DNA from 2 places in the Paenibacillus sp. P46E genome. Region 2 is predicted to be linked to the other one. Evidence: riboswitches for the same ligand, from Rfam matches in the RefSeq annotation. Region 2 holds a riboswitch; the other holds the start of a gene.
The links. A riboswitch is a leader RNA that binds a small molecule or an ion and turns the genes downstream of it on or off. The one in region 2 is predicted to bind cobalamin.
Positions count from the first base shown of each region.

Region 1: another riboswitch for cobalamin. It lies ahead of A3849_RS07900 (S-layer homology domain-containing protein); the one in region 2 lies ahead of metE (5-methyltetrahydropteroyltriglutamate--homocysteine S-methyltransferase).

Region 1 covers NZ_LVYZ01000030.1:18,494-22,350, reverse strand. Annotated here, with positions in the region: gene A3849_RS07905 (GAP1-N2 domain-containing protein) at 1-969, shown strand, start outside; cobalamin riboswitch at 1,747-1,950, shown strand; gene A3849_RS07900 (S-layer homology domain-containing protein) at 2,134-3,857, shown strand, end outside.
Region 2 covers NZ_LVYZ01000028.1:97,514-101,370, forward strand. Annotated here, with positions in the region: gene A3849_RS06960 (FtsX-like permease family protein) at 1-57, shown strand, start outside; gene A3849_RS06965 (DedA family protein) at 72-695, shown strand; gene A3849_RS06970 (undecaprenyl-diphosphate phosphatase) at 851-1,711, shown strand; cobalamin riboswitch at 1,914-2,127, shown strand; gene metE (5-methyltetrahydropteroyltriglutamate--homocysteine S-methyltransferase) at 2,273-3,857, shown strand, end outside.

The DNA of each region.
Region 1 (3,857 bases), on a different contig from region 2:
CTGTGGCCCGGTTACCGCCGGGCTATTCTGAAGTATTTCCTGAGCAGCGACCGCGAGGCGTTCAAGAGCCGCGATTTCCGCAAAAGCTATGCCGCCGCTGCGGGCCCGGCGCTGCAAAATGTATACAACGAAGCGCGCTCCCAGCTGGCTTCGCCGCTGGCGCGGTGGGTCAGCCGCAGCCGATTTCGACTCCTGATCTCCGGCAGCGTGCTGGGTATTGTGCTGATCGCCGTAATGATCGCGTTCAGCGTGCTCCGGCCGGACCCTGCGGACACGGCCCTGCCGGAGGGCAGTGCGCAGCCCAGCGCCACAGGCGGGGCTGCTGCTCCAGTTCCCGCCACCGTCCGGCTGGGCGGCGGAACAACAGGCGGCAGCCTGGTGTTCACCTTTGCTGCTGCCGCCGACTGCTCCGCCTTCAAACCGGCGGAGATCAGCGTGGTGTCCTCCGGCGATGTGACGGAGGACTACAAGATCACGGCGACGACAGGCAGCTGCCTGGTCGTGTCGCCGAAGCCGGGCGCCGATGCGAGTGCGCCGGCCGGGTCTGACAGCGGCGCAGATGCAGCCGCTGGAGCAGAAGGCAGCGCGGAGGCAAGCGCGCCTGCAGCGACTGACGGCACCGACACGGGTGCCGGACAGAAGACCGGCGCGACTGTGAGCGCTGGTGTGAAGGGGGCCGCGGGCGGGAACGCCGGCGCGGCCACGCCTTCTCCGGCGGCGGGAGGCACCGCGCCGGGAGCTCCCGGAGCCTCGGGAGCGGTGCCGGAGGCATCCGCGTTCGAGGTGACGGTGCAGCTGGAGGCCGGTGCGAAGCTGGCCGCAGGCGACATGATTATCGCCGGGGAGTACAAGCTGATCCTGCAGCCGGCTTCGGGCAAGGCAGCAGACAGCACCCCGAGCGCCGGGGTGGACACTTCTTCAAGCGCTGAACCTTCGCCTAAGGCAACTGGTGATACGGACAGCGAATGATGCGTGGCAGTAGAATATGTTTTCAACACATTATCCTGAACAGCACGATTTGCCGAGAATATGGGGCGCGTGCAGTTCGGGATTTTTGCTGATTTATGGTGTATATGAGTTGAACCGGGGAAGTTCAATTCTTGAGCGGCATAAGAAGCGCATAGTGAACTTGGTGAAGTGGAAAAAGGTAAACTAATTAGCTGGAATTCTCTCTGCAAATGACTTTAGTTGGAGTTTGTACACCTGATTCAGACTCATTCACCCTATAACGCCGATTTCAGCCGGATTAATGATACTTTTTCCCACATAGGTTACTTCATGAACCAAGTGAGCTCTATTAGTGATACTTTTTCCCACAAACTAAGGAGAGTAGCTTTCTTCGGGGAAGCCTGAGTATATTCGTCCTGAAGTATAAATATGCTCGGAAATAACGGCAGAAATGCCGCTGTTACAGTTGCATTGACCGTTTTATTTGAAAGTGCCGTTGATTTGGCTTGTTGCTGAACAGGCAGGCATTGCCCCCTCTAGTTATTCATGGAGGGCAACGATCCTGCAAGCCGCTTACCTGCCGCTTACCTGCTGCCGATAAGCTGCCCACTTAGCTTTTTACAAGCGGGGGACTTTGGCGATGTGCTGTGTTTTTTCATTGTTACTGTGGGCAGGGGAGACTGGCTCTGACACCCGGCAGAAGGATTGTTGCAAGTTTGCGAACCTCCCAAGCCACTATGAAACAGCTTGTCTATAGACATACAAGGGAATACTGGATATGATTATGGATATTAAAATTTAATAGGTTATGGAGAAGGTGCCGGTTCTGCTTCACAGAATCAGAATCGGCTTAAAAGGGAAGCACGGTGCAAATCCGGCGCGGTCCCGCCACTGTAAATGCGGAGCGGCTCTTAGAGCGGCCACTGTCCGGTAGAAGGATGGGAAGGCCAAGAGCAGCAATGAGGCATAAGCCAGGAGACCTGCCTTTTTCGTGAACGTTTCTATTCTTCGTGGGGTAAGAATGCGGAACATATGCAGATGGATGGAGTCCGGAGCTTAGGAGCGCCGTAGCCTTCACTTTGTATTCTTCCGGGCCGCCCTGAACAAGGGTGGTCTTTATGTTGTTAAGGTTACCCCTGCAGTGCACTACAATCCACATTTCATTAAAAAGGAAAGAGGTTGACGATGAAGACATTGTATTCTGCCAAGTCCTTTGTACTTGGTCTGGTCTTATTACTGGTTATTTCGATTACAGGTACCGCTGTGGTTCCGGCGGGACAGGCTTTTGCTGCGGCAGGAGCCTCCGTTAACAAGGTAACGAATAGTGTTGCAGACGCTGTGTATGCGGCTGACCATGCTGCGGACGGAGAAGCAGTAGCGGCACTAACTTCAGCGGATTCCGGGGGACAGGTGACGGTCTCGCAGGCAACGTATACAGCTGCTGAATATGTTATTAGCGGCGGTGTGACTTCGGAGTGGCAGGCAATCGGCCTGGCCCAGGCGGGCTACCGGGTGCCGGAGAGCTATGCCCAGTCGCTTGCACAGAAGGTGCAGGCTGCGGGAGGCACCTTCCCGAATGTTACGGATTATGCGCGGATTGTACTTGCTGTGCGGGCGACCGGCGGGGATCCGGCGAACTTTGCCGGAAGCGGTTCGGGGGCAGGGTACAATCTGCTGGAGCGCATCTACAACAGTGACAAAATTAGCGGCCAGTCGCTGAATGCTCCGGTATATGCATTGCTGGCACTGGATTCCGGAAGCTATACACTTCCAGGGGATGCCAAATGGAATCAGACATCATTATTAAGCGAAATTCTATCTAAGCAAAACAGTGACGGCGGCTTCGCTCTGTTCCCGGGAGCGAGCGATCCGGATATGACGGCCATCGTCCTGACCGCACTCTCTGCTCATAAGAATGACCCGGCTGTTGCGACAGCCGGACAAAAAGCCGTAGCCTGGCTGGCTGCCAAACAGGATGCCAGCGGCGGTTATGGGGACAGCAGTGAAAGTGTGGCCCAGGCCATCATTGCCCTGTCTTCTTATGGCGTAGACCCCACCAGTGACGAGTTCACCAAGAACGAAGCAGATCTGATCAGCAGACTTCTGAGCTTCCGGTTGGAGAGTGGTGCCTTTGCCCATAATCAAGGCGGCAGTGCCAATGTGCTGGCCACGGAGCAGGGACTCCAGGCGCTGGTGGCTTACAGCTTGTTCAGCGGTGGAACGAACGGCAAACTGTATGACTTTTCCAAGCAGGCACCGCAGAATCCGTTAGTCTATGTGCCGCTCACGATCGAAGGCCCTGAGAAGACACTGGGCCAGGGCAGCGCATATGCAGGGAATGTACTCGAGGCGCTGGACAAAGTAGCTGCGGCAAATGGCCTGCCGGTTACGAACCCTTCCGGTAACTATGTTACGGGTATCGGCAGCATCTCTGCCGGGATCTACGGCGGGTATGATGGCTGGATGTATGCTGTTTCGCGCGGCGGTGAATGGGCAAGCGTCGATGTAGGCATGAAAGACTTCAAGCTGAAGGAGTCGGACAAGCTGCTGGTTTATTATGCCGGCAGCGATACACAGCTTGTAGATCAAGTAGCCCTTTCCAAGGTGCAGCCTAGAGAGGGTGAAGCTTTTAACGTCACGGTCACCCAAAAAACATGGGTATGGAATAATACCACAGCCACTTCCAGTCCGGTAACCTCAAGCGCTGCCGGGGTACAGGTGACGATTGGGGATCATACGGTCACAACAGATGCAAAAGGCATTGCAGCTTTTACCGGAGGAATTCCAGCAGGTGATTATACGCTTGCTGTGACCGGCTACGCTCCGGGGAAGGCCCCTGCAGTTGCGAAATATACGCAGCCTTTGAAGATCGCTCCCAAGAATGTAGCGGCTTATCTGTCGGTTGAAGG
Region 2 (3,857 bases):
TACTTCTTTTTCATCCGCAGCCGCTATTTGCGCAACCTTAAGAAAAATCTCATCTAGACGGAGGGAACCGCATGAAAACATGGATTACGGATATTATGGAGCAGTTCGGATATGCCGGTATTTTTCTGATGCTGGCGCTGGAAAATGTCTTTCCCCCCATTCCTTCAGAGGTCATCCTGCCCTTTGGCGGATTTATGACTACAACCTCCGGACTCACGATACCGGGTGTCCTTATCGCCTCTACGGCGGGTTCTTTGCTGGGGGCAGCCATTCTGTATTGGATCGGCCGGATGCTGGATGTCAGCCGAATGGAGCGGATTGTGGACCGGTACGGCAAATGGATACGAATCAAGAAAAGTGATATCCGCAAAGCGGATGCCTGGTTTGATAAATACGGCTACTGGACGGTGCTGTTCTGCCGGATGGTGCCGCTGGTGCGCAGTCTGATCTCGATTCCGGCAGGAATGTCGGGAATGAAGTTCGGACTTTTTATGTTGTTTACGACGATCGGTACACTGGGCTGGAATACACTGCTGATCCTGCTGGGTGCTGCGCTAGGAGAGTCCTGGGAGGATATTGGAGGGTATATAGAGGCTTATTCCAGCGTGGTCTACGCCCTGATTGCCGGAGGAATTCTCGTGCTGGGACTGTTGTATTTGCGTAAACGACGTACCGCCGGCAAAGCCCGCGGGTAACAACACCAACGAATTCTATGCTTCCGAAGCAAGTTTTGAACGAAGTGATTTCATAGATGCGATGCTCACAAAACTAAGTTTATGCTTCCGAAGCAAGTTTTGAACGAAGTGATTTCATAGATGTGATGCTCACAAAACTTTTAGGAGGAGATTACATGGAGCTTTTGACTATAATTAAAGCAATCATATTAGGTATTGTTGAAGGTTTGACTGAATTTGCTCCGGTATCCTCCACGGGTCATATGATTATTGTCGATGATATGTGGCTGAAATCGCAGGAATTTCTCGGGAAATACACAGCGAATACGTTCAAGGTAGTGATTCAGCTGGGCTCGATCCTGGCTGTGGTGGTGATTTTCCGCAACCGGTTCATCGATCTTCTGGGTCTGAAACGGTTCAGCCGCAAAGAGCTGACAGCGGTGCCGGAAGGACAGCCGGCAGTGGAGACCGCGGGACGGCTGAAGCTGGCACAAGTGCTTGTGGGTCTTATCCCTGCCGGAGTGCTCGGCTTTCTGTTCGAGGATTATATTGATGAGCATCTGTTTTCGACCTCAACGGTGCTGATTGGTCTGGTCGTCGGAGCGATTCTAATGATCTGCGCAGACCTTTTCGCCCCCAAAAAGATCAAAACGGAGAGTGTCGACCAAATTACATATAGGCAGGCGCTATCGGTCGGTCTGATCCAGTGTTTCTCGCTATGGCCGGGGTTCTCCCGTTCGGGATCAACGATCTCCGGTGGTGTACTGCTCGGAATGAGCCACCGTGCCGCGGCCGACTTCACCTTCATTATGGCGGTGCCGATTATGGCTGGAGCCAGCCTGATTTCACTGCTGAAGAACTGGCAGTATTTCACTCTCGATGCACTGCCGTTCTTTATCGCCGGGTTCATCAGCGCATTTCTGTTCGCACTGCTGTCCATGCGTTTCTTCCTGAAGCTGATCAACCGCATTAAGCTGCTGCCGTTTGCAATCTACCGGATTGTTCTTGCTGCAGTGGTCTATCTGGTATGGTTCTAGAATAGAAAAGAATAATGCGGGCGGTGCCTTCCTTGGAGGGTATCGCCTTTTTGTCATGAGCACTGATCAAGATTCAGATGCCAAATCGGGCAAAAAGCTGTTTTGCTATAGCGAATGTGTATAGCTGAAATCGCCGGAATCTGTTGCGGATGGCAAAAAAGGTACAGTATGATGGCATCAGATTAAAGGATGAAGTTTTGAAAAGCGAATATAGGAGACAGGTGCCGGACGGAGTGAATGTAGCTTTTGTCCAGCTTAATAGGGAAGTTCGGCTCGAAACCGACGCGGTCCCGCCACTGTAACGGAAGAGTTCCAGCTTAATGTGTCACTGGCAGACAGGTAGATCCAGCCGGGAAGACTTGCTGAAGAACGATGACTCCGCTAGCCAGGAGACCTGCCTGACTCTGAAGCACTGCAGTACCTACGGAAGATAGGGAGGTGTTCGGACGTTATTCCATTTAGAAGATCAATGGGCGTCTTTCCCTGTGGCTTATTTTTCGGGAGAGGCGTCTTTTTATAAGGATATACAACAAATAGCGAACAGATGAGGAGCAGATTTCAATGACAACTAAATTGATCACCAGCAATCTGGGATACCCGAGAATCGGCAAAAACCGTGAATGGAAAAAAACGCTGGAAGCGTACTGGGCCGGTAAAATTGGCGAGCAGGAGTTCCGTGCTGAAATGGCGGACATTCAGCTTCAGCACCTGCGGTCGCAGCAACAGGCCGGTATTGACCTGATCCCGGTGAATGATTTCACCTTCTACGATCATGTGCTGGACACAGCCGTTATGTTCGGCATTGTGCCGCCACGGTATGATTATGACGGCGGGGCTGTCCCGCTTGATCTATATTTCGCCATGGCCCGCGGCAATGCGGCCGCCCCGGCCTGCGAGATGACCAAATGGTTCAATACGAATTACCATTATATCGTGCCGGAGATCGGCAGCCTTACACCCCGGCTGACTGAGAATAAACCGCTGGCCGCCTATCGCTTCGCCAAAGCGCAGGCTGGCATTGAAGGCAAGCCGGTTATCGTGGGACTTTATACCTTTCTCAAGCTGTCCAAGGGATTTCCGGCTGCGGACATCGGGGAGGTTGCCGACCGTTTCCTGCCGGCTTATATTCAGCTGCTGCAGGAGCTTCAGCAGGAAGGTGTAGCCTGGGTGCAGATCGACGAACCAGCCATCGTTATTGGATTGAACGCGGAAGATATTGCCTTGCTGAAGACCATTTATAGCGAGATTTCCGCTGCAGTCCCCGGCTTGAGTCTGATTCTGCAGACTTATTTTGAAGCGGCTGAACCCTTGGAAGCATTGCTTGAATTGCCGGTACAGGCCATTGGCCTTGACTTCGTCCATGATGGCGGCACGAATCTGGAGGCGATCGGACGACTTGGCTGGCCGGAAGATAAATGGCTGGGCGCTGGCATTATCGACGGACGCAGTATCTGGCGTGCAGACCCTGATACCAAGCTTGGATTGATTGAGAAGCTGGCTCTTCATGTGCCGCTGGACCGGCTGATTCTTCAGCCATCCTCCAGCCTGCTCCATGTGCCGGTAACGGTGCAGAGCGAAGGGAAGCTGAAGCCTGCAGTGAAGCAGGCGCTGGCCTTCGCCGACGAAAAGCTGGCAGAGCTTCGGCTGCTCGCCGCAGCCGCAGGCGGTGACAACGGAACGGCCGAGGCGGGGCTTGCAGAGAGCCGGGAAGCGCTGGCCGTCTTCCGTGCACTTCCTGAACGCGGCCGCCGGGATGTGGCCGAGCAGGTCCGCCGTCTGGACGAACTTCAGGACAGCCGGAGCCTGCCGTTCGCAGAGCGAGTGCAGCTGCAGCAGGAGAAATGGCGTTTGCCCCTACTGCCGACAACAACTATCGGCAGCTTTCCGCAGACGGCTGAGGTCCGCCAGGCGCGACTCAAATGGCGCAAAGGGGTGTGGAATGAGGAGCGCTATGATACGTTCGTCCGCCGCCAAATCGCCGAGGCAATTACACTTCAGGAGGAGCTTGGTCTGGATGTGCTGGTACATGGTGAATTTGAGCGGACGGATATGGTGGAGTTCTTCGGGGAGAAACTGGGTGGCTATCTGTTCACCCAGAATGGCTGGGTGCAATCCTATGGCTCGCGCTGCGTGAAGCCACCGGTGA